4 regions of the Proteus sp. G2626 genome follow, and region 3 is predicted to be linked to each of the others. Evidence: predicted binding sites of a transcription regulator. Region 3 holds the regulator's gene; each other region holds the start of a gene.

What was found. Region 3 encodes PurR, which represses purine synthesis genes. Its sites were predicted from a motif close to CANGCAAACGTTTGCNTG; they were not measured.
Region 1: a site for PurR is predicted at 4,499-4,516, ahead of GWJ05_RS09700 (NCS2 family permease). Genes of this name have one in related genera too.
Region 2: a site for PurR is predicted at 6,478-6,495, ahead of purM (phosphoribosylformylglycinamidine cyclo-ligase). Genes of this name have one in related genera too.
Region 4: a site for PurR is predicted at 3,945-3,962, ahead of gltS (sodium/glutamate symporter). Genes of this name have one in related genera too.

Annotation. Positions count from the first base shown of each region.
Region 1 is NZ_JAABNH010000024.1:51,345-59,232, forward strand. Features, by position in the region: gene GWJ05_RS09680 (cation diffusion facilitator family transporter) at 1-821, opposite strand, end outside; gene GWJ05_RS09685 (helix-turn-helix domain-containing protein) at 1,025-1,603, opposite strand; gene GWJ05_RS09690 (sulfite exporter TauE/SafE family protein) at 1,788-2,534, shown strand; gene GWJ05_RS09695 (MFS transporter) at 2,734-3,921, shown strand; gene GWJ05_RS09700 (NCS2 family permease) at 4,663-6,009, shown strand; gene GWJ05_RS09705 (GNAT family N-acetyltransferase) at 6,137-6,640, shown strand; gene GWJ05_RS09710 (Na+/H+ antiporter) at 7,033-7,888, shown strand, end outside.
Region 2 is NZ_JAABNH010000027.1:646,137-654,024, forward strand. Features, by position in the region: gene GWJ05_RS15485 (MFS transporter) at 428-1,678, shown strand; gene hda (DnaA inactivator Hda) at 1,880-2,587, opposite strand; gene GWJ05_RS15495 (mechanosensitive ion channel family protein) at 2,808-4,013, opposite strand; gene uraA (uracil permease) at 4,282-5,583, opposite strand; gene upp (uracil phosphoribosyltransferase) at 5,700-6,326, opposite strand; gene purM (phosphoribosylformylglycinamidine cyclo-ligase) at 6,559-7,599, shown strand; gene purN (phosphoribosylglycinamide formyltransferase) at 7,613-7,888, shown strand, end outside.
Region 3 is NZ_JAABNH010000027.1:113,201-121,088, reverse strand. Features, by position in the region: gene slyA (transcriptional regulator SlyA) at 159-587, opposite strand; gene GWJ05_RS13065 (DUF1289 domain-containing protein) at 1,041-1,280, opposite strand; gene gloA (lactoylglutathione lyase) at 1,464-1,871, shown strand; gene rnt (ribonuclease T) at 1,968-2,606, shown strand; gene GWJ05_RS13050 (Grx4 family monothiol glutaredoxin) at 2,722-3,063, opposite strand; gene GWJ05_RS13045 (sulfite exporter TauE/SafE family protein) at 3,456-4,271, shown strand; gene sodB (superoxide dismutase [Fe]) at 4,565-5,143, shown strand; gene cydH (cytochrome bd-I oxidase subunit CydH) at 5,281-5,364, opposite strand; gene purR (HTH-type transcriptional repressor PurR) at 5,633-6,658, shown strand; gene punR (DNA-binding transcriptional activator PunR) at 6,681-7,583, opposite strand; gene punC (purine nucleoside transporter PunC) at 7,702-7,888, shown strand, end outside.
Region 4 is NZ_JAABNH010000025.1:183,787-191,674, forward strand. Features, by position in the region: gene GWJ05_RS10670 (AsmA family protein) at 28-1,704, opposite strand; gene GWJ05_RS10675 (hypothetical protein) at 1,808-2,368, opposite strand; gene GWJ05_RS10680 (uracil-xanthine permease family protein) at 2,502-3,893, opposite strand; gene gltS (sodium/glutamate symporter) at 4,135-5,349, shown strand; gene recG (ATP-dependent DNA helicase RecG) at 5,500-7,587, opposite strand; gene trmH (tRNA (guanosine(18)-2'-O)-methyltransferase TrmH) at 7,592-7,888, opposite strand, start outside.

The DNA.
Region 1 (7,888 bases), on a different contig from region 3:
TCACGAAGTTGTTGTTCGAGTCGAATTCTTAATTCTTCATGGTCAGCATTTGGCTGATAAACAATATGCCCACTTAAAATCAGTTTACTTTGTGTGAGTGCCCATAAATGCAAATCATGAGAACTTACGACATCTGGAGTATTATTAATTGTTTCAGTAACCTGAATAAGATCAACACCGCGAGGTACGCCCTCAAGTAAAATATTCAGACATTCTTTAAGTAATATCCACGTTCGTGGAAAAACCATAAAACCGATTAGCACCGCAATAATAGAGTCAACGAATTCCCAACCCGTCAACCAAATAATGACTGCACCAATAATTACTCCTATTGAGCCCAACATATCCGCCCATACTTCTAAATAAGCCCCTTTTACATTAAGGCTTTCATCCTTTGTGCTGGTGAGTAACTTCATTGAAATCAGGTTAACAACAAAGCCTATTAACGCAATAATAAGCATACCAATAGATTGAATATCAGGAGGTGAAGATAAGCGTTTATAGGCTTCATATAAAATATAGAAAGCAACCGCCATTAAAATAAGTGCGTTCATAGTTGCTGCTAATATTTCAAAGCGTGCATAACCATAAGTTCTAAAAACATCAGCGGCTTTTCTGCCGGCATGAATAGCAATCAGAGCAAGTAAAAGTGCGAAAGCATCGGTCATCATATGCATGGCATCGGAAATTAATGCCAAACTACCCGTTAAATAACCGCCAATAAATTCGACTAGCATAAATAATGACGTTAAGCCGAATGCAATTAATAACCGTGACTCAGGTAGTGCTTTTACATCGGCATGTTCATGATTTCCACTCATTGAAGCTCCTCATTATCTGAATTGCATTATTAAAAACATAGCTGAAAATAAATAAAAATAAATTAAATAAAGAGAGGATTTATGGATAACTTGAAGTGGATATTGCGACTGTAAATAAAGGAATTTTGATAACTGAACTCACACGATAATGAAAACCCGCATAAATAGTGAAGAATTATCGTGTGGTAGTGGTAGTCAATCACTTAAGGGCGGTGATGGTAATGTTGTTGATTTGGGCTAGACATAATCACCGATGCGCGTAAATGTCCTTCAACACAAATATAAGAGTGAGGCGCATTACCATGAAAAGCGTAAAAATCCCCTGTCTCTAATAAGACAGTCTCATCATTATCAAAACGCATCATTAGCTTGCCAGAATAGACCATGATATGTTCTTGAGTGCCGTCAGCATGAGCTGGGCTATTAATAATTGCACCGTGCTTCATCTCGATATGCCAAATTTCGGTAATATTACCGATGCCAATACGAAATTTAAACTCTTGGGCATAATCGCCAACAATCGGTTTATGTCGTTCTAAGCGAGGGTATTCTTCGCGCGTAAAACTAAATAAATCACCTAAAGGGAAGCCAAGCGCGATCGCGATAGCCTCCAAGGTATCGATTCTAGGATTAGAATCACCCGATTCTAATTTTGACAATGCTGCCTTAGATATTCCCGATTTTCTTGATAACTCATTAAGTGACAAGTTTCGAGATTGCCTTAATTGTTTGACTTTATTACCAAGGTATTCATTTGTTTTTTTAGGAGGTTGTGAGTTCATTGCCAATTCAAAATATCGTTAGTTTAAAAGTGCCATTTTGATTAGATAATAACACTAATTAACCGTATTCGGAAAAATGAGACTCTGTTTCTGCTGTATTTTATACATAGTTTTACGATTACTGTTCGATTTGTAATAATTACGCTAAAATCATTTTGTAAATGATTATTGTTCAAGGTTTATTATGATGGACTTGCTCAGTTGGTCTGATCTTTTTATTTGCCTACTTACCTTATTCTTTGCTTATGTTATTTTTGGTATGGCAGGGTTTGGTTCTGCGTTAATTGCAGGCCCTGTATTAGCACTTTATTTACCGCTTTCAATGATCGTGCCTTTATTGGCATTAATTGATTTAAGTGCTGCTGTGGTCAATGTTTTAAGAGATGGGAAACAGGCTGATTTTAAAGAGATACGCTATCTTATTCCGCTTATTATTATTGGTAGTCTTGTAGGGGCAACTATCCTATTAACCACACGGCCTGATTTACTTTCTCTTCTTTTAGGTATTTTTGCCACTTGTTATGCCATTTATGCACTGTTTTGGAAAAAACAAGAAAGCCAATTTTCTCAACGCTTGGTTTATCCTTTTGGGCTAATAGGGGGCGTATTTAGTGCATTGTTTGGCAGTGGGGGATTTTTATATGCGATCTATTTATCAGGCAGAATGACTGATAAAAACAAGTTTCGCATTACACAGACGACATTGATTGGCTTTAGTACACTAACGCGAGTGGTGATTTTCTTCTTTGCGGGCATTTATTGGCAATTGGATATCCTCAAGTTAGCGATTATTTTCTTACCGGCTATGTTTGCTGGTGTATGGTTAGGACGAAATTTAACATTACGTCTGTCAAAAGCACGATTTATGAGTGTCATTTATACTATTGTATTGGTATCGGGTACTGTGTTGATCTACCGTTATTTTTCTTGAACTCTGTCCGCGAATGACGGTGAAGTGAGAATATTGTGGAAGGCAAAGATCTTCATGAGTTAAACGGAGATCTTTCTCTGATTAACGTTACTTTTTAAGCATGTTTATCTATTTCTTATCCCTTATAATATAACAATATTTTATTTAACGACCTTCTTTTCATTACAGAGATTTCTGCTGTTTGCAGAAACAAAAGAACATGTCACATCAAAACTATCGTCAATCTGATGTTTTTGCGATAACAACTATCACGGTAAGTATTGGCGTTATCGGGATTGTTATTGGATTAACTATTCCCATGGTTGCACTACGCCTCAATTTAGCAGGTATTAGTGAGTCTATTATCGGACTTATTTCTGCCGCACCCGCTATTGGGATGTTAATTATTTCACCTTTTGCTCGGCGTATTGTGCAGTGGATTGGTAAACGTTTTGCCATGCTATTAGCCACCATTGTTTCTGCAATCAGTTTATTACCTTTAATGGGGAGCTTACCTCTAGAGTTATTATTTCCTTTACGATTAACGACCGGTATTGCCAGTGGTGTGATGATTTGTTTAGGCGAAACGTGGATCAATGAACTTTCGCCTGATAATAAACGAGGGAGAATTTTAGCGGTTTACACCACGGTGTTTACAATCAGTCAACTGATTGGGCCTTCAATTATTGCATTGTATGGTGTTTCTGATAAAACGCCTATTTTAATTAGCATCTTTATTCATATTATTTCTATCGTGCTGTTTTTAATGATGGATCAAAAAACGGGCGATAAATTACCTAAAGAGACACAAGATCCTAACTTTTCCATTATTCGTTTTGTTAAAGTTGCACCTGCGATTTGTGGTGGTATTGTTTTCTTCGCTTTTTTTGATGGTACAGTGCTGTCGATGTTTCCTATTTATGGTCTAAGTGTGGGTCATACAGAAGCTATTGCCGCCATGATGATAAGCGCTATTCTTGCTGGCGATGCTATTATGCAAATGCCTTTTGGCTGGCTTGCTGATCATATGAATAGAACACGGTTATACCGAATTTGTGGTGTGGTGACGTTGCTTACAAGTTTGTTATTGCCTATCACGATGTCTCATACATTTTTGATTTGGCCTTTATTACTGGTGCTGGGCGCAACAGCGGGTGCAATATACACTATTGCGTTAGTACAAATAGGGCAATATTTTTCAGGCAATGATCTGATGGTTGCCAATGCTTCTGCGGCGATGTTATGGGGAATAGGCAATTTGGCTGGGCCTTTATTAGCGGGAGCGATGTCAGAAATTTCTTCATCTTCATTACCATTCTTATTGGTTGCTATGACTGTTTTATTCTTAATATCCACCATGGAACGTTGGAACGTGGGGGTGGAAGCATTCAATAATAGCTCATCTTAATATCATTCTTCCTCTATTGTATTTCATTTAGGGTGATAAGAATGCGATAGAGGGATCTATCCTCTCCTTGTTTCTAAATGTTCAAAAGTATCTTATTGTTTTATTTTAATAATTATAATTACATTTCGTGATTTTACTTATTTTAAAATTTATTAAGAATAATCCAGAAATACTTATCTTGAATGAAAAATTGTTTGCTAAAATGGTGTTTATTCATCTAACGTTAAAAGTAGAAGATGACACTATCTTCAGATAAAAATAACGAATACTGCAAACTATTCATCGCCACACATTGGGAACGGGGGGTATTATTTACCTAAATAACTTATTAAAATTACTAATAATAGATAAATGTACCTAGTTATCATGTTGTTTAATATAAATTAAATAAAAACAATTAATTAAGTGAATTTTCTACTGTGAGATAAGAATGATATTGGACGATTGTACAAAAGTAGAATGATGAGGAAAGTAGGCAACTGCTTTCCTCTTTTTCTTTTTTATGACTTTAAATTGTCTTTTTATGACATTTTTATTAAAAATGTATTTTTTCACTTGATTCTTACCCTAAAAGCACCAGATAATCGTTTGCGTCAAATTCTCTCACTCAACCCACACAAAAAAACAAACGTTTGCTTTTGACTCCCTCTTAAGATTTTTATCTATAAGAGGTTATTTTAATTGATACGTAATCGTTTTCGTTTTGGGGGGAGTGAATCGTTTTTATGTCAGAGGAATGTAATGTCTGCTAATCAATCAGCAACCACAGGTAAATTAGACAGCTATTTTAAACTTACAGCACGTGGCACCACGGTTCGTAAAGAGATGATCGCCGGCTTGACGACATTTCTTGCTATGGTGTATTCCGTGATTGTTGTTCCTAGCATGTTGGGGCAAGCGGGTTTTCCACATACTGCGGTCTTTATCGCAACCTGTTTAGTTGCGGGCTTAGGTTCCCTTCTTATGGGATTGTGGGCAAACCTTCCTATGGCAATTGGTTGTGCCATCTCATTAACCGCGTTTACGGCTTTTAGCTTGGTCTTGGGGCAAAATATCTCTGTGCCTGTTGCATTAGGTGCTGTATTTTTAATGGGGTGTTTATTTACCGTATTCTCATTAACTGGCATTCGTACTTGGATCTTAAAAAACATTCCCATAGGTATTGCGCATGGTGCGGGAATAGGGATAGGACTGTTTTTACTTTTAATCGCAGCAAACAGTGTTGGATTAGTTGTGAAAAACCCATTTGATGGTTTACCTGTTGCAATGGGAAAATTTACATCATTTTCTGTTCTTATGTCACTTGCAGGATTAGCCGCTATTTTCGGATTAGAAAAACGTAAAGTACCCGGTGGCGTACTATTAGTGATTGTAGCTATTTCTATTATCGGGCTGATTTTTGATCCTAATGTAAAATACCAAGGCATTTTTAAAATGCCTCAATTAGGTGAAGAGGGACTCTCTTTATTGTTTGCTATGGATATTAAAGGGGCATTACAACCTTTGGTTTTACCGAGTGTTCTTGCGTTAGTGATGACTGCAATTTTTGATGCAACTGGGACTATCCGTGCCGTTGCTGGCCAAGCAAATTTATTAGACAAACGCGGACAAATTATCAATGGCGGAAAAGCACTTACCTCGGATTCTGTTAGTAGTATTTTTGCCGGTGTGATAGGTGCTGCACCTGCTGCGGTTTATGTTGAGTCTGCAGCAGGAACTGCCGCAGGGGGTAAAACAGGATTAACTGCGACTGTCGTGGGTATTTTATTCTTACTGATCCTTTTCTTATCACCTCTTTCTTATTTAGTGCCCGCTTATGCGACCGCACCGGCATTAATGTATGTGGGTTTATTGATGCTAGGTAATGTCACTAAGTTAGATTTTGGCGATTTTGTTGATGCCATGTCAGGTATGGTGTGCGCCGTCTTTATTGTTTTAACTTGTAACATTGTTACTGGCATTATGCTCGGTTTTGGCTGTTTAGTGATTGGTCGAGTATTTGCAGGCGAGTGGCGTAAACTTAATGTTGGTACCGTATTAATTACTATTGCTCTAGTGGCATTTTATGCGGGAGAGTGGGCAATTTAATTCGAATCATCGGCTTTAAAGACAAAAGGCGGAATATATTTGTATTCCGCCTTTTTGCTATTTATTTATCTAATTTTATTCGCTATTGTCGAAATTAAGCCTATTTGTTAAATAGTTGGTAGAATATATGCAAGAAATAAAAATACGCCATAGCGAACCAGATGACGCAATCGCAATTCAACAGTTATATACTCATCCTGATTTATATATTTGTACTTGCCAATTTCCTTACCCTTCAGTGACAATGTGGAAAAAAAGATTACTTGAATTTGCAGAACAAAATATCCCTAATTTTGTCGCAACTGTTGATGAGCAAATTGCAGGGCATTTAGCGCTGATTATCGATACTCATCCTCGTCGTCGCCATATTGTTAGTTTTGGTATTGGTGTCGGAGCTGAGTACTCAGGTAAAGGTGTAGGGAAGTTACTTATTAATACAGCGATTGATTATGCGTTCAATTGGTTAGCAGCAACTCGGTTAGAATTAGAAGTGTATTCAGATAATGAAAGAGGCTTACATTTATATAAAAAATTAGGCTTTGAAGTTGAAGGTGTACGTCGTAAAGCGGCATTTAGAGATGGAAAATATTGTGATGTTGTTATGATGTCAATGCTAAGAGCTATTGAATAATCATCAGCACTATGTGGTGACGCTTAAAATTAATCGTTATCATCATTTACTTGCCACTTTTTATTTAATTGCTTAGCGCTTTACGTTTTTATACGGGCAATTACATTGCTTAGACTGAAAAAGAGAAATAAAAACGTATGCTTTTGACGTTTAATGCCGTTAATAAATAAAGAGTAATGAAAAGAACGCAATTTGTCGTGTTAGATACGATTAATCTTAATTTTCAATAATCACACATGAGTCAGCGTGGGATCTGTTTAAAATAAGAAAAGGTAAAGAAAGACATGGCGCATAAATTTTTGCAGGGTGTGTTTTTTTATCATTCAGTAGGGTTTTCTTTTTTAAGGAAAAGATAACAGATTTTGGGATAAAAATAGGCATGTAAGGGTAACATGGAAATATTCTTTACTATTTTGATTTTAATACTGGTGGTTTCAGTTTCAGGGGTTATTACTAAACTAATTCCCTTTCGTGTTCCGTTACCATTAATACAGATTGTGATAGGGGCTTTATTGGCATGGCCTCAATTTGGTTTACATGTCACTTTTGATCCTGAACTCTTCCTCGTTTTACTAATCCCTCCTTTGCTGTTTGTTGATGGTTGGAAAACACCTACACGAGAATTTATCCAAAATGGGCGTGAGATTTTTATTCTTGTGCTTGTTTTAGTGATGGTGACTGTTGTTGGTATCGGTTACTTGATTTATTGGATGATGCCGAGTATTCCACTGATTTCTGCGTTTGCATTAGCGGCTGTACTTTCACCAACCGATGCCGTCGCACTTTCTTCTATTGTCGGTAAAGGGCGAATACCTAAACGCATTATGGGTATTTTAGAAGGTGAAGCATTAATGAATGATGCTTCAGGCCTGGTTGCTTTGAAGTTTGCTGTTGCTGTAGCAATGGGAACAATGGTGTTTACCGTTGGAGGCGCGACGCTAGAATTCTTTAAAGTCGCTGTAGGGGGGTTACTGGCAGGTATTGGTGTCACTTTGCTTTACAGTAAATCTTTACGATTAATGAGTCGCTGGAGTGGAGACGATCCTGCAACACAAATTGTCTTTATGTTACTGCTACCTTTTGCCTCTTATCTTATCGCAGAACATATTGGTTTTTCAGGTATTTTAGCTGCAGTTGCTGCGGGTATGACTATTAGTAAATCAGGCGTTATCCGTAATGCGCCACTTGCAATGCGTTTGCGTGCTGACAGCGTGTGGTCAATGCTTGAATTTGTCTTTAACGGCCTTG
Region 2 (7,888 bases), 530 kb from region 3:
TCAAGATCACACAATACCGCTATAGATCACCTTAAAAAGAAAAAATAATCATTTGTTTCATTTATATTGTGACTCAAGTCTCTTTACACAAATACGTTCCTACATATCATGGGCATCAGAAAATATGATAGCAGAGTTGATAAACGCTAAATTCTCGCCAAAATATTTTTTCATTATCATCCAAGAAAAAATTTAACAAAAAAAATACATTTTAAATAATACTGCAATACAGCAATAAACTTTCAATTTGTTATTTACTCTATCTCTTCTTTGGTTGTTAATTTTTAAATTGATGACAATTAATCGATATGAAATGAAGTTATAGATGTATGTGAAATAAACAACGTTATAGCCAACATTACGGGCAATTAAAACCAACCAATCATCATTATGATGTCGGGTGATTGCTAGGCTAATAGGAAAACAGATGAATATCGTACTTAGATTAAAACTTGTCTCATTCCTCCAATTCTTTATATGGGGATCTTGGCTGGTCACATTCGCCTCGTACCTCTTTGGAGAACTGCATTTTAAAGGTAGTGATGTTGGGCTTATTTTCAGTGCTCTTGGACTCGCCTCACTTATCGCACCTGTCATCATGGGATTTATTGCAGATAAAATAAATAACCGCAAATTAGTGTTTATTACCCTGCATATTTTTTCTGCATTAGCATTAGTGTTGATGTCGCAAATGACAACAGTCACCACACTATTTTTTGCTACCCTGTTGCATTTATTGTTCTTTATGCCAAGTATTTCAATGGCAAACAGCATCATCTTTGAACTATTAGAGCAAAAACATTTAGAGCCTAATAACTACTTCCCCAAAATTCGTGTTTACGGCACCGTCGGTTTTATCGCTGCTATGTGGGTTATTAGTTTCTTAGGTCTAGGAAATAGTTATCACCAACTCTTTGTTGCAGCACTCGCCTCTCTTGTTTTAGCTGTATTTGCAATGTTCTTACCTGCAACTAAATCAGCTGATGAAAATGAAATTAAAATGGAAGAAGCCGCATTTAGTCTTTCAAATATCTTACAGGTGTTTAAAAAGAAAAATGTCGTTGTTTTCTTATTCTTCGCAACTCTATTAGGCTCAGTACTGCAAATTACCAATACATTTGGTGTACCTTTCCTACAAGATATTGCACAATCTCCAAATGCGGATGATTCATTCTTTGCACGTTATCCTTCTGTATTCTTATCTATTTCACAAATTTCAGAAGTCGTGTTTATTCTATTCCTGCCTTTGTTACTAAAACGTGTAAGAATCGAAACTATTGTTTTATTTAGTATGATTGCTTGGATTTTACGTTTCGGTTTCTTTGCTTATGGCGACTACACATCATTAGGCCAAATCGTATTATTATTATCAATGATTGTGTACGGCTGTGCGTTCGACTTCTTTAATATTTCAGGTTCATTATTCTTAGAAAAAGAGATCCCATTACAATATCGTTCAACAGCACAAGGCATGTTTATGACCTTGGTGAATGGTTTTGGTACTTATTTGGGCGCAATGTTAAGTGGCTGGGTCATTGACTTATATACCACCAATGGTGCTGTTGACTGGAAATCATTCTGGTTAATTTTCACAGGCTACACTGTTGCAATTACTGTACTGTATCTGATTTTCTTACTGATACCTCAAAAGAAAGCCAAAGTAGTAGAAGCTCACTAATTATTTAACCCTCCTCCTTTATTGTTTGTATTTCTCGCCGCTTGCCTTTTACAAAGACAAGCGGTTTTTTTTATTGTATCTAATACAAAACATCGCCATAACAACATGATTTTTTAGTAGGTTTTAATTTAGACGATAGAGGCGAGCTTGCGTTATTTACCTTGCCTAACACGATGAGAAATAGCATTAACAAAGGTAAAGCTAAAGTTTAAGAATATCTTTCACGAAGGGAATAGTGAGCTTACGTTGAGCAACAATAGATGCGTGGTCAAGCTCATCGAGCATTTCGAAGAGTGTCCGCATTTTTCTATCCAGGCGTTTTAATACAAAGCGCCCCACATCTTCAGGTAATTCAAACCCACGAAGCTTTGCTCTCAATTGCAATGCTTGAATTTTTTCTTCATCGCTTAATGGCTGTAAACGATAAATTTGCCCCCAATCCAGTCGAGAAGCAAGATCAGGAAGTTGTAATTCGATTTGTCGAGGTGGTCTATCCCCGGTAATTAATAAACAAGTTCGACCATGCTCTAAAACGCGGTTATAAAGATTAAATAAAGCGAGTTCCCACTCTTCATCTCCCGCGATACATTGAACATTATCGATACAAACTAACGATAAATGCTCCATACCTTCAAGGACATCGGGAACAAAATAGGCTCGTTTATCAAGTGGCACATACCCAACAGCATCACCTTTTAATGAAAGTTCAGCACAAGCAGCATGTAATAGATGGCTCTTCCCACCTCCGTCGCGGGACCAGAAATAGATATAACTGCCATGAGATTGATGAATGGCGGTTTGGATTGCCGCGACTAACGACGCGTTTTCTCCTGCATAAAAGCTATCGAATGTCTCATCGTCGGGCAGAGATAGTGGTAATGATAGCTGTGACGGCGTATTCAGAAGCACCTCACCTGAATAGTTTAATAAACGCGGAGATTCTAACACAAATTCTCACAAGGTCAGAACCAATATTAAAAAAGCACATTATACTGATGAAGATAACAGCAAAATTATCCTGATAAGCCTATTTTGTATACTTCTCATACTTCCTGTTGTCACCTAGCCGTAGCTAAAATTATTTAGCGCAAAATCCGAAACGAATTCTTTGTTTAATTAATCATCTTTATTATTTGAATTTTAATTTCGCAACATCATTACCTGACGGCTGTTGATAAATATCGAGCTTAAAATATTTAGCTGATGCGTTTATATACTCAAAAATTTCAGATTGTGTTTCTTCATATTCAACCCAAGTCGTTGCTCGAGTAAAACAGTATAACTCTACAGGTAATCCCATTGGAGTTGGTGGCATTGTTCTGATCACCAAATACATATCAGGTCGAACATCGCCACGCATTTTTATCCAATTTAGCATGTACTTTCTAAATAGCTGTAAATTGGTCACCCCTTTTGTTTCTAACCATACATTAATATCACCAATTTCTTCTTCTTTGCCTTCAAGCATCGCTTCTATGCTCTTACGAAGAGGTACAGTATTTTTTAATTCAAGAACCAACTCTTCCGTCGCAAATGAAATAGAAGATTGGTCAATATAAAAGCTACGTTTAATCCGACGTCCTCCTGATGAAAACATCGGTTGCCAGTTAGTATATTTTTCTGTCAAAAAATCCTTTGTCGGAATACGTGAAATCGTGTTATCCCAATTACGTATGGTGATGGTGTGTAATGCGATATCAATCACCTCGCCACTGATATTGCTACTTGGCAATTCTATCCAATCATAAAGCTTTAATACTTTGCCGTTTGAAATAAGAATATTGGCAACAAATGAAATAAGAGTATGTTGAAAAACAAACATTAATACCGCAGCAATAGCACCAAAGCTTGAGATAATAATAAGTGGTGATTGCTCAGTAAAGAGAGCAATAATCAGGATAAAAGAAATTATCCAAACGACAATTTTGGCAATTTCAATATAACCTTTGATAGAATTATTCCGATGCCATGCTTTTTTTGCATGCCTAATATTAAAGATATCAAGGGCATTATTAAGCAATGAGGCAATATTGATAATAATAAAAGCTCGAGCAACCGTCTCAAAGATCACATTCATCTCATGTGAAAAAGATGGTAATAACTGATTAATATAGAGAACTAATGTTACCGCAACGATAGAGGCACTCTTTTTAGCGATATCTTCAATAGTTTCTTCATCTGAAAGTTCAGTAAATAAAAAAAGCAATCGCTTTGCTATTCTGCGGAAAATCATCTTGGCGAAAAACCAGACTACCAGTAGCACAATAACTAAAAATACTGTGGTAAAAATCTGCTTTGATGTAATGAAATCATAAATTTCAATCAGCTTTTCCATAAATTGCGTTATACCTTTTTTGAGACGCATCCCACCTTAAAACAAACATCATTCAAATAGCAGATAAGATGTCTATTTCGCACAAGAATTAGCCCCCATTGTCTCATTTATTTTATTTAAATAAACATCATGATTGAATTAATGATGCTTTTCTAAGTTTTAAACACTTAAAATATCAAAAATCTTAGTTTTTCATATTAACATAAAAGTAAAGTGCAATAAAAAAGGCGGAAATTATCCACCTTTTTCATTAACTTCAGCATATCGCTTATTTTTTATTTGCTGTACCACTTACCGATTCAATGGTGTTATCCACTAATTCTGTTTCAGGGCGAACAATGCTGACTAGTTTAAAGACTAAACTTAAAACAATACCCACGATGGTTGCTAATGCCATACCTTTTAATTCAGCAGCACCAATTTGAATGGAAGCACCGCTCACACCGACAATCAGAATAATAGCCGTTAATATCAAGTTTTGTGGTTTATTGTAATCAACTTTCGAATCTAACAAGACACGAATACCTGAAGCTCCAATAACACCATAAAGTAATAAAGATACTCCCCCCATAACTGGAACAGGTACGGCTGCAATAGCTGCGGCTAGTTTGCCGACACAAGATAATAAAATGGCGAGAATTGCCGCACCACCAATCACCCATGAACTATAAACTTTAGTGATAGCCATCACACCAATATTTTCACCATAAGTCGTATTTGGTGTTGAACCAAAGAAACCCGAAATAATGGTAGAGAAACCGTTTGCGAACATAGAGCGATGTAAGCCTGGATTTTTCATTAAATCACGTTGTACTATATTTGCTGTAACAACAAGGTGTCCAACGTGTTCCGCAATAACCACTAATGCTGCGGGTAAGATAATAAAAATAGCACTCCATTCAAAACGCGGAGAATAGAACGTAGGTAGTGCAAACCAGTTAGCTTCTTTAATTGGGGTAACATCAACAACGCCCAAGAAAAAAGAGAGCGCATAACCTGCTAACACCCCGATAAGAATAGGAATAATAGCAAGGAATCCTCTAAACATCACAGAACCTAAGATAGTCACACCTAAAGTAACCATAGAAATAAGCAATGTTTGGCTATCAACTGGCGCATCTGCACTGGGTAATAAGCCCGCCATTCCGGCTGCCGTTCCTGCTAACTCTAGTCCGATGACGGCAACGATTGCGCCCATTGCCGCAGGAGGGAACATCACATTAATCCAGCCTCGTCCTGCTATTTTTACAATACCTGCCACAAGACAAAATAACACGCCACAGACGATGAATCCCCCAAGAGCTAATTCATACCCTAATGGTAAAAGTAAAAGTACTGGTGAGATAAACGCAAAACTTGAACCCAAATAAGCAGGAATGCGTCCTTTACAAATAAAGAGATAGAGCAGGGTTCCGATCCCGTTAAATAATAATATTGTTGCCGGATTAACTTTAAATAAAATTGGCACAAGTACGGTAGCGCCAAACATTGCAAACAGATGTTGAAGACTCAACGGGATTGTTTGTAATAATGGTGGGCGCTCTTCTACCCCGATTGCACGACGAGTCATGCTTACGACCTCTCTTTAATATGAATGTGAAATTGGTTTATATTTTCTAACTATAGAACAAGATAAAGCGAAGAAGTGGTCCAAAAAAAAGCCGACTATCAAAGTCGGCTTAATTATTATTTTGTACCAAATATCTTATCACCCGCATCGCCAAGACCTGGAACGATGTACCCATGCTCATTAAGATGGCTATCAATTGATGCAGTATATAGCTCTACATCAGGATGAGCTTCTTCTAATGCTTTAATACCTTCAGGGGCAGCAACCAGTACTAATACTTTAATTGAAGTACAGCCCGCATTTTTTAATAGATCAATTGTGGCAATCATAGAGCCGCCTGTTGCTAACATAGGGTCAACAACAAGAGCCATACGCTCTTCAATATTGGATGCTAATTTCTGGAAGTAAGGGACGGGTTTTAAGGTTTCTTCATCGCGGTAAACGCCAACTACACTGATTCGGGCACTAGGAATATTTTCTAATACTCCATCCATCATCCCGATACCTGCACGGAGGATAGGAACTACTGTGATTTTTTTTCCTTTAATCTGTTCTATCTCTACCGGACCACACCAACCTTCAATTGTTACCGTCTCTGTTGCTAAATCGGCGGTAGCTTCATACGTCAGTAGACTGGAAACTTCTGAAGCCAGTTCACGAAAGCGCTTAGTGCTTATATCATGATCTCGCATCAGCCCCAATTTATGTTGAATGAGTGGGTGTTTTACCTCAACGATCTTCATAATTTCTCCTAATGTACGACGCAGCCTGACAAAAAAATCGCGAGATTATACCGCTTTTTTGCCAACATTCCATCGTTTTTCTATTGATTTTGATCAAACGCACAGCTTTTAACCGCACCAACATGAATAATTGTGACCTAGAAAGAAGATCCTCGCAAACGTTTGCTTTGCCTGTTAGAATAACGCTCGCACACATTTTTTTCTTAACAGCAACTTGCCGTGAGGGCTCTACGTGACTAACAAATCCTCTCTCAGCTATAAAGATGCCGGTGTCGATATTGATGCAGGTAATGCTTTAGTCGATCGTATCAAAGGTGTAGTAAAAGAAACTCGCCGTCCTGAAGTGATGGGCGGTTTAGGTGGTTTTGGTGCATTATGTGCCATTCCATCTAAATACCGCGAACCTATTTTAGTTTCAGGCACCGATGGTGTGGGTACAAAACTCCGCCTTGCGATGGATTTAAATCGCCATGATGACATCGGTATTGATTTAGTCGCAATGTGTGTCAACGATTTAATTGTTCAAGGTGCCGAACCCCTTTTCTTCCTTGACTACTATGCCACAGGAAAATTAGATGTCGATACCGCAGCTCGTGTTGTAACGGGTATTGCTGAAGGCTGTAAGCAATCAGGCTGTGCATTAGTGGGCGGTGAAACAGCAGAAATGCCGGGGATGTATCACGGTAATGATTATGATATCGCTGGCTTTTGTGTCGGCGTAGTTGAAAAATCAGAGATTATTGATGGTAGCAAAGTTAAAACTGGTGATGCATTAATAGCTCTAGCATCCAGTGGCCCTCATTCCAATGGTTATTCATTAGTCAGAAAAATTCTTGAAGTCAGTAATACACAAGCGGACAGTACTCCACTTGGTGACAAATCACTCGCTGATCACCTATTAGCACCTACACGTATTTACGTGAAATCACTGCTGTCATTAATTGAAAATGTTGATATTCATGCAGTTGCACATATTACTGGTGGGGGATTCTGGGAAAATATTCCTCGGGTACTACCAGAAAATACGCAAGCACGTATCGAAAGTAAAAGCTGGGAATGGCCTATTGTCTTCAAATGGTTACAAGAAGCAGGACAAGTCAGCACGCATGAGATGTATCGCACCTTTAACTGCGGTGTCGGACTGTTAATTGCTGTTAACCCAAATGATGTTGAAAAAACATTAACTCACCTTGCTGAATGTGGTGAAAATGCATGGCTTATCGGTGAAATTGCGCCACAAGCGACAGGTGAAGCACAAGTTATTATTAACTAATGAAAACATGTGAATGAAAAATATCGTTGTCCTTATTTCAGGAAACGGCAGCAACCTACAGGCGATTATTGACGCCTGTAGGGCAAATAAAATCACAGGTAATGTGGTTGCTGTCTTAAGCAATAAAGCGAATGCTTATGGCCTTGAACGTGCAAAACAGGCTGATATTCCGGCTTATTTTGTTGATCCAACCCAATTTAATGATAGCGCTGATTACGATAAAGCGTTAATTGAAAAAATTGATGTTTATCAACCTGATATCGTGGTTTTAGCGGGTTTTATGCGTATT
Region 3 (7,888 bases):
TGCCTGTTTTATTTCATGATCTAATAATAATGAATTTAAAGAGAGATTAAATATATAACCTACCTATTTATTATCACCATATGATAATTCATATAATAATTATTATACAATAGTAATTAATCTTTATTTAAATAGATTATATATTAAATTTTAAATTATTAGTCATTTAATCTATTTATGTTTTTTTCCAACTTATGGATAGTGCCAATCAATGTTTCAATTTCATCTCGTCGAATATCACCCAATATTTCTCGTCTCGTTTGCTCTATAACAGCATAAACTTCACTAATAAAAGGTTCAGATTCTTTTGTTAATTTTATACGTTTTGCCCTACGATCATTTGCACATGTATGTCGACATATCAGTTTTTTTTCTTCCAGTTGATCTAATGTTCTCACTAACGAAGGTTGCTCTATTCCTATCGCCTTAGCCAATTGAATTTGTGACTGCTCTGGCGGTAATTGACTAATGTTATACAAGGTGACCCAATGAGTTTGGGTTAATTTTAATGGTTTGAGACGATGATCAATTAAAGCACGCCATAATCGAACTAAACGCGCTAAATCAGCTCCTAATGTTGATTCCACTTATCTCTCCTTAATTAGCATTTTCAGTCAACTCATTGCAAAGTTTAGATATTCATTTTTAATACAATATTTGCCTACTCTTTTTAATTGAAATATTTACCTTTAATAACTAATGTAGTTATATTCCTATTTATTAGATAAGTAATTATTTTCAAGACTTGATTAATCTATTTTCTTTCTGACAACGAAAGCCTATAAAGAATAACCTTGTTATAAAAACTAATCTATATTTTTTTACATAATAATTATTATTATTTCACAACGAATATCTCAAAAAGAAAAAATATTATTATTTTCATATAATTACAGGGAAATAATCATCAGATATCTTTTTAATCAATATAATTACATTAATAAAGAAAAAATAATAAACCAACTAACTATAATAAATAACAAAAATGAATAAAAATAATATTTAATTATTACTTTAATATTAAAAAATAAGTTGAATATTTAAAATAAATTAAGCTGTTCATTCTCTTTTTCTATTGTCAGTTTTGCCTTTTTTAACGTTCTTAAATAACGTTGTTGACAAAGGCGTAATATATTTCTTTTATCTTGTGCGCCCATTGTTGACCAATTAAATCGTTCTTGTCGATTACGATAACACCCTATGCAATAGCCTTGTGCATTCATTTCGCAACGTCCAATACAAGGGCTAGGAATATCAAAAAATTCTAATTGATCTTGCATTTGATTTTCCCCCCCTATTGTTTGTTACTATAGAGTATAGTTAATAGAGATATTATCTGCACAATACACCGATTGAACTGTTAACAGCGTAGTAAAATTGAACTTTAGGTCTCTAACGCGCTATAGTACTGCGCCATCAGTTTATCTGTGGGGTTTAATCATTAAAAAACACGAGAGGTTTATATGCGAGTACTTCATACCATGATTCGTGTAGGCGATTTACAGCGTTCTATCGATTTTTATACCAAAGTTTTAGGTATGCAACTTCTACGCACTAGCGAGAATGAGGAATATAAATACTCGTTAGCTTTTGTTGGTTATGGTGATGAGAGCACGGGTGCGGTTATTGAATTAACCTATAACTGGGGCGTAAATAGCTATGAAATGGGAACAGCTTTTGGGCACGTTGCACTTGGTGTTGATGATGTTGCTGCAACTTGTGAAGCTATTCGTCAAGCGGGCGGTAATGTTACCCGCGATGCAGGCCCAGTAAAAGGAGGTTCAACTATTATTGCCTTTGTTGAAGATCCTGATGGGTATAAAATCGAACTCATCGAAAATAAAAGTGCAAGTCACGCACTAGGTAACTAATTTTTATTTAAACCAGAGAGATAACTCATTTATCTTTCTGGTCCTTGCTTATTATTAATTTCCGATATTTTCTTTTTATCGGATAAGTACAATTTGATGCCTGAAATAAATAATCCCAATAAGCTTTGTAACCGTTTTCGAGGTTACTACCCTGTTGTTATTGATGTTGAGACAGGTGGATTTAATGCAAAAACAGATGGTTTACTTGAAATTGCCGCTATTACATTAAAAATGGATGAACAAGGTTGGTTAAAACCTGATAACACGCTACATTTTCATGTCGCTCCTTTTGATGGTGCTAATCTAGAACCTGCCGCCTTAGAATTTACAGGCATTGATCCAACAAATCCACTTCGTGGTGCAGTCAGTGAATATGAAGCCTTGCATGCAATTTTTAAGATGGTACGCAAAGGAATGAAAGATGCTGATTGCAACCGTGCTATTATTGTGGCGCATAATGCAAATTTTGATCACAGCTTTGTAATGGCCGCAGCAGAACGTGCAAAGTTGAAACGAAACCCTTTTCACCCTTTTGCCACTTTTGATACAGCAGCATTAAGTGGATTAGTATTAGGGCAAACTATTTTAGCTAAAGCATGCATCACCGCAGGAATACCTTTTGATAGCAAACTAGCACATGGTGCGCTGTATGATACTAATCGTACATCATTACTTTTTTGTGAATTAGTTAATCGCTGGAAAAAACTCGGTGGATGGCCACTTCCAACACCTTGAAACTTTCACAAATACCATATGAAGAACAGAAAAAAGCCAGTTCATTACTGAACTGGCTTTTCTTATTAAAACCTTAATAATTTTATACGTTCCACTAGGAAACAATAAAAATCAATTATTGTGCTTCTTCTTCACCACGGTATTTATCAGCAGTCTCTTTTAATAATTTTTGTAATTCACCACGCTGATACATTTCTAAAATGATGTCACATCCGCCGACTAATTCACCATCTACCCATAATTGTGGGAAGGTAGGCCAATGTGCATATTTAGGCAATTCTGCACGAATATCGGGATTTTGTAGGATATCAACATACGCAAAACGCTCACCACAAGCAGAGATAGCTTGAACTGCCTGAGCAGAAAAACCACAACTTGGTAATTTTGGTGAACCTTTCATGTATAAAATAATTGGGTTTTCATTGATCTGGCGTTCAATTTTTTCAATAGTCGTCATTCGTAAGTCCTTACAACCTTTTAAATTCGATATGCTTTATATGGGGAAAACATGGAAGAAGAATACCACTTTATATCGGAAAGCTCTATATAAGTTTAGTTATCAATATAAAACAATAGGTTGCTGTTAAATCACGATCCTGTTGATAAGAAAACATAAAATAAAACATAAAAAGCAAATTAATACGTTAAAGATATTTATGAATGTGTCTATCGCATAATTAATTCGATCATGCATAACAAAAATAAAAAGCTTCAGTGAAAAGGCTTTTTATTTCGATTGAGAAAATACTCAGTACTCGAATCGATGGTTTAATTACATGAATTGCTACCCTCCAAAAAGGATCTAATGTATATAAATGGGTTTGTTATAAATCCTAGTGAGTATTAATTATGGACATGATTTTGCTGTTTCTTTTAGTGGGTTGTATCACTGGCTTTTTTGCTGGACTACTTGGCATTGGAGGCGGTGCAATCATTGTTCCGGTGGTGATGTATGTGGTCAGTCAACAAGCTATCCCAACAGAGATGGTAATGAAAATTGCCTTATCTACCTCATTTTCTGTCATCATATTTTCCACAGCATCTTCTGCGTATTCTCATAACAAACACAAAGCTATTTTGTGGGAGCAATTTCCCTTATTATCTCTCGGCACGATCATAGGTATGCTTGCAGGCACTTTTCTGGTACAAAAAATGTCAAACACGCTCTTACAGATCGTGTTCTGTATTTTCATGATATATACCATTTATGGGTTATTAACTAAGAAGAAAGAATCTGAACGTATTGAAAATGTAAAAGATCCCATAGTTTCAAAACCAACCTTAACCCGTGGCGGCTCTTTAATTGGCTTTATATCCAGTTTTATTGGTATTGCTGGTGGCACGATTACCATTCCTCTTTTAAGCCATTGGGGATTTAATACACGTAAATGCATTGCAACTTCTTCTATGATTGGTGTCATTATTGCTTCAATAGGCACAACGATGGGGATTGTCTATGGCTGGAATAAAACAAATATTGATGATTATTACTTGGGTTTTATCTATTTACCTGCCTTTATCGGAATAAGCATTACTAGCGTACTCTTCGCACCAGTCGGTGTTAAAGTTGCTTATCGACTTCCCATACTAAGAGTTCGCCAAATATTTGCATTATTTCTATTTTTAGTCGTGGTGAAAATGATGTATACGCTTATTATAGAATAAGCAATTCAAAGAAATATTTTGAAAAAAGCAAAATTATTTTCTTTTATTACTGTCAATTTTTACTACTTTACGAGTCACCTCGCGGGATATACTCTTATGAGTATTACTAATCTATATGGCTTATAATTATAGATAAAAGATATTTAGCTGTTATTTCAGCAGATTTTTGTTAAAATAATTAGCAAAATAGTAACAACTTAGTAATTCATTTGCCTCATTTTATCAATTCAGATGATTATGATGAAATGATTTCAGGCACAAAACCCGAAATAGATAGTATAAAGGAGTACGCAATGTCTTTCGAATTACCAAAATTACCTTATGCGTTAGATGCTCTTGAGCCACACATCTCTAAAGAAACATTAGAATACCACTATGGTAAACATCACCAAACCTATGTAACCAACTTAAACAACTTGGTTAAAGGCACTGATTTAGAAAACAAATCTTTAGAAGAAATTATCAAATCTACAGATGGCGGGATCTTCAATAACGCAGCCCAAGTATGGAATCACACTTTCTATTGGAACTGTTTAGCACCAAATGCAGGTGGCGCACCAACAGGTAAAATTGCTGATGCTATCAACAAAGCATTTGGCTCTTTCGAAGAGTTCAAAAAGCAATTTAACGATGCAGCGGCGAAAAACTTCGGTTCTGGTTGGACTTGGTTAGTTAAAAAAGCTGACGGCTCTGTCGCTATTGTTAACACATCTAATGCAGCAACCCCCGTTTCAGGTGCAGATAAACCACTGTTAACTGTAGACGTATGGGAACATGCTTACTACATCGACTACCGCAATGCGCGTGTTAAATACTTAGAAGAGTTCTGGGCTCTGGTTAACTGGTCATTTGTTGAAGCTAACCTAGCTTAATTGAGCTTGATTATCAAAGGTGAGTGATTGCAATTCATTTTTGGTGACAAAATAACAAAGGGCCTTGGGCCCTTTGTTATATTCAGATATTCGATAATCTATTATTTAAATTGATCGGATATTTTATAAAACAGTGATTAGAACAACATAGTTGAAAATAAAACGATCATAACAAGCGCTGCGACTGCTGTGCTCAAACCAAATTTCAGATCCGTATCCATCTATATCTCCCTCAATATGATTATAATACACGTTATTAACCATAACCTTACCATGGTTAAATATTATCACATATCAAAATTTGCTAAAATAGCGACCAGTGCACAATTTATAACATTGATTAATACTTTCACTTTTGAGCTAGATCATACAAAATTCATAGCTAATCGCTAAATTATTGCCAGTGTTTGCCCTATGTATGACTATACTGGCAGTTAAACCACAAAATTAGATAAAAGAGACCAATGAAGGTCAGGAGTTTTCCACACCATGGCAACAATAAAAGACGTGGCAAAACGCGCAGGCGTATCAACCACGACTGTTTCTCATGTGATCAACAAAACACGTTTTGTTGCTGAGAACACACGGGCAGCAGTTTGGGCCGCTATAAAAGAATTAAATTATTCGCCTAGTGCCGTTGCGCGTAGTTTGAAAGTTAATCACACCAAATCCATTGGCCTGTTAGCCACGTCCAGTGAAGCTCCTTACTTTGCTGAGGTGATTGAAGCAGTTGAAAACAGTTGTTATAGCAAAGGCTATACACTGATTTTATGTAATTCACATAATAATCTTGATAAACAAAAAGCCTATTTAGCGATGTTGGCACAAAAACGCGTTGATGGATTATTAGTGATGTGTTCTGAATATCCCGATCACCTTCTGACTCTTTTAGAAGGCTATCGTAATATTCCCATGGTTGTCATGGATTGGGGTAAAGCTCGTGGCGACTTTACAGACACCATTATCGATAACGCTTTTCATGGTGGTTATATCGCAGGCCGTTACCTTATCGAACGAGGTCATCGTGATATTGGTATTATTCCTGGGCCATTAGAACGCAATACTGGTGGTGGTCGTCTACAAGGCTTTTTAAAAGCGATGGAAGAAGCCAAGATCACAGTAAAAGATGAATGGATTGTACAAGGTGACTTTGAGCCTGAGTCAGGTTATAAAGCGATGTATCAAATGTTAAATCAAAAACAACGCCCTACTGCTGTTTTTTGTGGCGGTGATGTTATGGCAATGGGCGCAATCTGTGCGGCTGATGAGCTAGGTTTACGTGTTCCTTTCGATATTTCAATTGTGGGTTACGATAATATTCGTAATGCACGTTATTTTACCCCAGCATTAACCACAGTCCACCAGCCCAAAGAACGCTTAGGTCAGATGGCCTTATCAATGTTACTTGATCGCATTGTTAACAAACGCGAAGACGCTCAAACAATCGAAGTACACCCTCGATTAGTCGAGCGCCGTTCAGTTGCTGATGGTCCTTTTATCGACTATCGTCGCTAAGACTTATTCAGAACGCCGATTTCTAGCGAAGCCATTCCTCATTTAAGGTTTGGCTATCTCCAAGATAATCTAACAGCCACGTTAAAGCGGGCGATTCACTCTTATCGACCCACGTCAGACAGCATGGGCTGTCTGGCAATGGCTGTGCGAGGGTTAAAGTAACTAGCTTACCCTGGGCTATCAATGGTTCAGCACGATGCCAAGGCACCATCCCTACACATAATCCCGCTAATAAACATTCAAGCCCCATATCCCAGGTTGGTACAACCATTCTACGTTGATTATTTAATGCCCAAGTATCCCGCTTGGGTAAACTGCGTGATGTATCCTCTAAACATAAACTAGGATAAGGTCGCATTTCGTCATCCGTTAATGGATGTTGTGCTTTAGCTAAAGGGTGATCAACGTGGCAAACACAGCGCCAAGGCATAAATCCCATATCCCTAAAACTATAACGTTCACCAATCGGTGAAGCTCTTGTCGCACCAATAGCTAAATCAACACGACCATTCACTAAAGAGTCCCACACTCCATTAAATACTTCTGGGTAGACATACAACTCAATATCAGGAAAATGGCGATAGAAATCGAGAATAAGTTGTTGTGTTCTTTCAGGTTTAACAATGCCATCAACTGCTATACTAAATTGACCGCGCCACCCATTAGAAACTTGTTGACAAAGATGTCGAGTGTCATTCATTTTTTTGATAACAGATCGCGCTTCTTTGATAAAAATTTTACCTGCATCGGTTAATTCCACATCACGGTGACGACGCTCAAACAAAGGAACAGCAAGCCATTCCTCTAATTGTCGAACAGTGTAACTAACAGCGGAGGGCACTCTGTGCAATTCTTGAGCAGCGGAGCTAAAACTTCCCGTTCTGGCGACTGCATCAACAACTTCTAAAGAGTATTCTGACCACATAGCATTTATTCCTTTGAAAATTTTTCACAGCATTAACCAAATATTCCCGTTTCACAAGTAAAATAAGTCTTCGTTACAATACCTAAAATGTTCTACATCACATAGCATAGAAAACAAAATGAATTCTAAAACATCCACACAATCAAAAACACCTATGAGCTTTATGGTGTACCTAGCAGGTTTGAGTATGTTAGGTTACTTAGCTATTGATATGTATTTACCTGCATTTGGTATGATGCAACGTGAACTCTCTATCAGTGAAGGTGCTATTAGTAATAGCTTAAGTATCTTCTTATTTGGTTTTG
Region 4 (7,888 bases), on a different contig from region 3:
AATCCGTGCTCCTGCGAAAGATCAAGATTATAGGTGATTAATTATTTCGCCGTTTTGTATTACTGAGTTGAGTATTTGTTGCTCACCGTTACTTCCAGTTAATGTACCATTAAGTGTTGATACCACGGAGTTTGCACGTAAATCACCTTTCAATTTTAGTGTAAATTGACCTATTTCGTCAGAGTAGGTTGTTTTTAAACCTAATGTATATGGTGTTGATAATGGGACATTCAGTCCATTAGCAATCAGTGAGAATTGGCGTTGTTGGCTAGATTGCACTAAACCCGCTGAGCCTCGCACAATGCCATCACCAATAAAGGCCGAATATTGCTCAACAATTGCGTTATCCTGCTGAGTGACAATGTTTAAATCAGGGCGACGTAATTCAATACGATTTAATGTTCCACTATCTGCATTTAATCTTGCTGAGCCTTGCCATAATCCCCATTCACCTTCTTTTGCAATTATTAAATTTTGCAGTTTTCCTGTTAATCCTGTGAATTGGAAAGGAAATTCTGGTGTGATATCAATTAAAATTGATTGGTTTATGGATAACTGTTCGATAGTTATATTTTTAATATCATAGCTGTCGTCAATTGGTTTAGCTAGAAAAACGAGCCAATTTTCAGGAAGGGTATATAAAAGGCCTGAAAGCGTCGCTTCGTGAATAGAAATGGTTTTATTGTCTTTATTCCAATTACCAGCAAGTTTAATTAGGCCTTTTTCATAACGTAAACTAAGGTTATCGAGATTGAGCTGATTATTTTGTTGATTCAGTTTTGCGATAAGATCAGTGAAATGTTCATCTTGAAAAACAATGTCATTTGCGTTGAGTTCACCTGTTGTGAATGCAAGGTTTTTACCCCAGTTAAATTGAGAGAATTGCCCATCAAAGCCACTCACAGCCCATTGTTTTCCTTCTGCCGTAAAATCAACAATATTAAGTGCTCTTATGCTAATACGAGGATATTCAGAAATTGATTGCATTAAATCACTGAAGGTTTGAGACGATTGCCAGCGTAAGCCGTTCATATAGACGTCATCAAGTTTCCATTGATTATCTTGATACTGACCACTTAATGATAGTGAACCATTGAGTAAACGCGTTCCCAATTTTTCTATTTGAATATGATTGGGTTGATATTGACCAGAAATGATAAAGTTACTGAATTCATTATTATTTATCATGCCATTAGCAATAGAAAATTGGAAATGACCAGCGCCAATAAAATCTGTTGAGGTTGGTACCCAAGGCGTAATACCACCAGTGACTTTTTGGGCTTCAAAAGAAAAATTGGTTTGAGTACCGTTTAACGCCATATTTTTAAATTGCAGAATATCAGCACTTAACGGCATCGAAGTGGTTTTATTAGTAAATTCAATATTGCCATTTTCTAATGTGATTTTTTGAAGGTGAGAAGGCGCGGTAAAAAATTGCCAATCAAATCGAATTTGCGCTGATTTTGCAGATACGGTTGTTTTGTCTTGTTTAGGATTAACGAAAAGGTCATAAACAATAATTTGTTCTGGTTGCGCAAGGTCATGCTCAATGCCGGAGAAGCGAATATCATAGTCAGTATATTGTGTTAGCCATTCGCTTGTTTTTTGTGCGCCCCACTGAGTTTGGATGAAAGCATAAATTATAATAATAAATAAAATCACGATAAGTATCAGAGATACCAAACTTTTCATCAACCAGCGCATAACCCTTCTCCCGTAGTTTTATACTCCATCAAAACATTATACAGTTATGCCTGAAAACTGAGCGATGCTCAAGCTTTCATCTAATAAATCAAAGAGTCTTAACCTACTTATTAATGAGATAAGATATTTTGTTTATCAAATTCTGTGAGTTTGGAAATTTATCTAATTGGTTTCTTACTTCTTCTAATATATTTATCGTCGTTTGAAAATACTGTTTTTCTGTATTATTTAGATCCTTGTTTTTTAATTTATTATTGTAATTAATTAATTGGGAAATCAATTCATTAGGTTCTAGACTTCCTGAACGATAAATATCATAAAAATTAGGTGTGATGCGAATCTGGTTTTGTAAGTAATCAAATGAATATTGAAGAGCATCCGATTTGTCTTTGTTTTGGGGCTGGTTTAAGTGTGGATTCGCCAAAAAAGTATTTAGATCTTTTTGCATATGTTCTAGATTAAATTCAGCGACTGATTTATTACCTAAATATGCAAATTTATGGTTGGTGTTAAATAATGAAAGAATGGAATCTTTAAGATAAGTAAAAAACTGACCAAGCGTTTTTATATGGTAATTTGCAGTAGAAGGATGTGTTTTGAGAAATTGCAGAGCTTTATTGTTGACAATATTGAATGAGGTTGGCATCTCTTTTCCTTTTATCATCAGTTAAATCATAAGTATTAATTACTGCAACAGAAAGGAAAATGCTTGTATAAAAACACCCATCACTTTGAATTTGAAGATAAAGCGTTATTTCTTAATCGGAGAAATAACGCTTTATAGACTGATTTTCTAATTATTTTTCTGGTGGAAAAATCAGATTTAAAATAATGGCTGTTAAACCACCCGCGGCAATACCTGATGAGAGTAAAGTTTTTAACCAATCAGGTGCAAACTGTAATATTTGAGGTTGTTGTGAAACGCCTAATCCCACAGCAAGTGAAATCGCAAGGATCATAATTGCTCGGCGATTTAATGCTTCTTTAGAAACGATACGTACACCAGATGCGGCAATCGTACCGAACATGACTAATGTTGCCCCACCCAATACAGGCTCAGGAATTCGTTGCACAAATTCCGCAACGAATGGAAATAAGCCTAAAATAACAAGCATTGCTGCTACAACATAACCTACATAACGACTAGCAACGCCTGTTAATTGAATTACACCATTATTTTGACCAAAGCAAGAGTTTGGGAAGGTATTGAAAAATGCTGAAACCATGGAGTTAATTCCATTAGCTAATACACCCCCTTTGATGCGCTTCATATATAAGGGACCACTGACGGGCTGCTCTGAAACATCAGAAGTTGCCGTGATATCACCAATGGTTTCTAGCGAAGTGATCATAAACACCAGCATTAAAGGAATAAGTAAATTCCAATCAAATGATAGGCCATAATAAAATGGCTCAGGGATCGTGATCAGCGGTGTTTCTTGATGTTCTGCGGGTGTGGGTAACATATCTAAAGCCCAAGCAAGAACATAACCCACTGCCATTGCAATAACTAAAGAGGCAACGCGTAAATAAGGGTTTTTTTGTCGGTTTAGTAAAATAATGACGATAAGTACAGAGCCTGCTAACAATAAGTTCTGTGGTGAGCCAAAAGTATTATTTTCGATAGCAGCATAACCGCCACCTATAGACGTTAATCCGACTTGAATTAATGATAGACCAATAATCATCACGACTACACCTGAAACTAAAGGCGTAATGATACGTCTTGCTAGGTGAAGTACGCGTGAAAGGACGATTTCTGTTAATGAGGCGATCATTAAGGTTCCAAAAAGGGCTGCCATCATTGTTGGAATATCGGCACCGCCATTTTTAAGAGCTAAGCCCCCCATGATTAAAGGCGCAACAAAGTTAAAACTAGTTCCTTGGATCGATAATAATCCTGAACCAATTGGCCCCCACGCACGAATTTGTATTAAAGAGGCAATACCTGATGCAAATAAAGACATACTAATAATGCGTTGGGTATCGTGTGCCGGTAGTCCTAATGCTTGGCAAATTAAAATTGCGGGAGTAATAACTGCGACAAACATGGCTAAAAGGTGCTGACATGCGGCAAAAAGCGTTTGAGCTAATGGCGGTTTTTCTTCTAAAGCAAAAAGAAGCTCGCTATTTTTTTTAACTGAAACATCACTATCTTTAGGCAATTTTTGATTTTCTGAAGTAACCATGGTGTGAATTTCTTATTCGACAAAAACGGTATTTTAATGATCTGCGCCACAAAAGCAATCGTTTGCGTGAAAATGATGTTATCAAAATGCATAAGAGGCGCTCACATTTTTATATGTTTTAACTTGTGTTTGTCTCCGTTTTTTTTTCTAATCGGGGATACCTGCTTTTGGCGTTGTTTATGGATGAACTTAGCGTCGTAGTATTTTTATATAAAATTAACAAATAAGACGGGGTACATAAATGTATCATCTTGATGTTTATGGCACGCTGGTTGCGGCCACTTTGGTTCTCTTGATCGGACGTAAGTTAGTGAAATCTGTTCCTTTTTTAGAACGGTATACGATCCCAGAACCTGTTGCAGGTGGGCTACTTGTTGCAGTTCTTCTATTAGCATTCAAATCTTTTATGGATTGGGAAGTGAGTTTTGATCTGTCACTTAAAGATCCATTAATGCTAGCCTTCTTTGCAACAATCGGGTTAAACGCAAATCTCGCGAGCTTAAAGGCCGGAGGAAAAGCGCTTTTTATTTTCGTCTTTGTCGTTGTTGGGTTGTTGTTAGTACAAAATACCGTTGGTATCGCGCTAGCAAAAATGTTAGGTCTTGATCCATTAATGGGATTACTTGCAGGCTCGATTACATTATCGGGTGGTCATGGTACAGGAGCGGCTTGGGGTAAAACGTTTGTTGAAAACTATGGCTTCATGAGTGCATCTGAAGTAGCGATGGCGTGTGCAACCTTTGGTTTAGTTTTGGGAGGATTGATTGGTGGCCCTGTTGCGCGCTACTTAATCAAAAATATTCCAACGCCAGGATTAGGCGCTGACGACCATGAAATGCCAACAGCGTTTGAGAAACCCACTACAGGCAGAATGATCACGTCAATGGTCTTGTTAGAAACCATTGCGATGATCGCGATTTGTTTAATGGCGGGTACATTCCTTTCTCAATTATTAGAAGGTACTGCATTCTCATTACCGACCTTTGTGTGTGTCCTGTTTATCGGCGTTATTTTAAGTAATAGCCTGTCAATGCTTGGTTTCTATCGTGTTTTTGATAGAGCTGTGTCCGTTTTAGGTAACGTAAGTTTATCGTTATTCTTAGCGATGGCATTAATGAGCTTGAAATTATGGGAGCTTGCATCTCTGGCGATACCTATGTTGGTTATCCTTGGCGTTCAAGCGGGTGTCATGGCGCTATACGCTATTTTTGTGACATTCCGAGTAATGGGTAAAAATTACGATGCGGCGGTTTTAGCTGCGGGTCACTGTGGTTTTGGTTTAGGGGCAACACCAACGGCAATTGCCAATATGCAAGCCGTTACGGATCGTTTTGGGCCTTCTCATCTAGCGTTCTTAGTCGTACCAATGGTTGGTGCGTTCTTTATTGATATTGTGAATGCAATAGTGATCAAGCTGTATCTACTATTGCCATTCTTTACACCTATAGCAGGATAGTTTTACCGTTATCACTGAAGAAGTATCTCTGTATTAAATAGCACCCCATTGTTGGTTTTCAGCATTGGGGTGTTTTTTTATGGGATGTTCTATTTCAATATCACGCTGAATCGAGTTTAACGGCATGTTAAGGCGATGCAAAGAATGATCTTATGCTTGGCTATACTGTGTTTTAGTCGGTAACCAGCGTTCGATTAAGGCTTGTGAATGCTTAGGGTAATGTTCATGTAGGTAACGTGCAATACGTTGTACTTCAGGAATGAGTCCCTGATCGCGTAATAAATCAGCCACTTTAAATTGTACATTACCTGTTTGCTTAGTACCTAGAAGCTCACCAGGGCCACGAATTTCGAGATCTTTTTGTGCAATGACAAAGCCATCATTGCTGTCTCTTAATACCTGTAATCGTAAACGAGCGGTCTGCGTTAAGGGGGTTTTATAAAGTAAAACACAATGAGAGGCAATCGCACCACGGCCAACACGACCACGTAGTTGATGTAATTGCGCAAGACCTAATCTTTCAGGGTTATCAATAATCATCAAACTGGCGTTAGGTACATCGACACCAACTTCAATAACAGTTGTTGCAACGAGGAGGTGTAATTCATTTTCTTTAAATGCCGCCATTACAGCTTGTTTCTCTGTGGGCTTCATTCGCCCATGTACCAATCCTACTTTGATTTCAGGGAGTGCTATTGTTAGTTCATCATAGATAACTTGGGCTGCTTGCGCTTCAAGCACTTCAGAATCTTCAATTAGGGTGCATACCCAATAGGCTTGTCGATTCTCTTCTGTGCAAGCCAGTCTGATGCGTTCAATAATGTCATTACGGCGAGTATCAGGGATAGCGACAGTAGTAACAGGCGTACGCCCCGGCGGTAATTCGTCGATGATAGACGTATCCATATCGGCATAAGCGGTCATCGCTAAGGTACGTGGGATCGGGGTTGCTGTCATTACTAATTGGTGAGGATGAAAGCCTTGCTCTTCACCTTTTTTCCATAAAGCGAGACGTTGGTGTACTCCAAAACGGTGTTGTTCATCAATAATCACTAGGGCTAGAGAGTGAAATTTAACTTGTTCTTGGAAAATCGCATGTGTTCCAATAATGATCGATACTTCACCATTCGCAATGGCATTTTGCTGTGTTTCGCGGGCTTTCCCTTTCTGTTTTCCTGCTAGCCAACCTACTTGGATACCAAAAGGCTCAAACCATTTTCTAAAGGTTAATGCATGTTGCTCTGCTAACAATTCTGTTGGTGCCATTAAAGCCACTTGCTTACCATTAGCAATAGCACGTAACGCACTTAATGCGGCAACTAGCGTTTTACCTGAGCCTACATCTCCTTGGATCAATCGCATCATTGGATAGTCTTTTTCTAAATCTGTTTCTATCTCATTGACGACACGTTGTTGTGCATTAGTCGGGGTAAAGGGGAGAGAGGCGAGAAATTGCTGACGTAATGTTGATGTATATGGCATAAACAATGGCTCTGCACGATAAGATTGTGCACCAGCTCTTGCATTGAGCATACCTAGATTGTGAGCTAGCAATTCTTCAATAATTAGCCTTTTTTGCGCAGGATGCTGTCCTTTCTCAAGTTCAGCAAAAGCGATATCAGGAGGCGGATTATGTAAAGTACGTAATGCTGTGGCTAGCGGGGGTAAACCATGAATAAATTGCTCAGGTAATAATTCGTTAATAGCACAGGTATCAAGTAATTCTAATGCTTGCTCTATTAATTTACGTAATGATGTTTGGCGTAAGCCTTCTGTCGTTGAATAGATGGGAGTGAGAGTTTCTTGCAGTTTAACTTCAGCACCAGCCACTTTAATTTTATATTCAGGATGAATAATTTCAGGGCCTCTACTTCCACGTTTAACCTCGCCATAGGCCGTGACTTGTTTACCTTGAGCAAGGTTATTTTTCATCGCCGCCGTAAAGTTAAAAAATCGGAGCGTTAAAATTCCTGAGCCATCAGAAATTTGGCAGGTCATCATTTTTCGTCGGCCAAAACTGACCTCGGTTCTTAAGATTTCACCTGAAACAGTCGCAGGAATACCGGGAAGGAGATCACTAATGGCATATAAATGTGTTTGATCTTCATAACGCAAAGGAAGGTGGAGTAATAAATCCTCAATAGTCACAAGCCCTATTTTTGCCAGCTTGTCTGCCTGACTTGCACCTACGCCGTGAAGAGTGGTTAAGGGGATTGCATCAAGCAGTTTTCCTTTCATGGGATCAATACTCCGTCTTTTTTAATTTCCTAAGTTGTTTTTGTGTCATTTGCATTTCAGCCCACCATGAGTCAGGTGCTTCTATTTCACCACGATCATTAATGTATGGGCGAGGCAGGCCTTTTCGGCGAGAAACTTCAGCCAATACTGGGTATCCACCTTCAAATAGCAGAATTTGTTGTTGTTCTTTTGTCAGGGCGCTCTCTGTTCGATTATACATACCCGCGGCCTGGCGTTGTCGTTGTGCTTCATACAAAATTAAAGCACTGGCAACCGAAACATTCAGTGATTGCACCATACC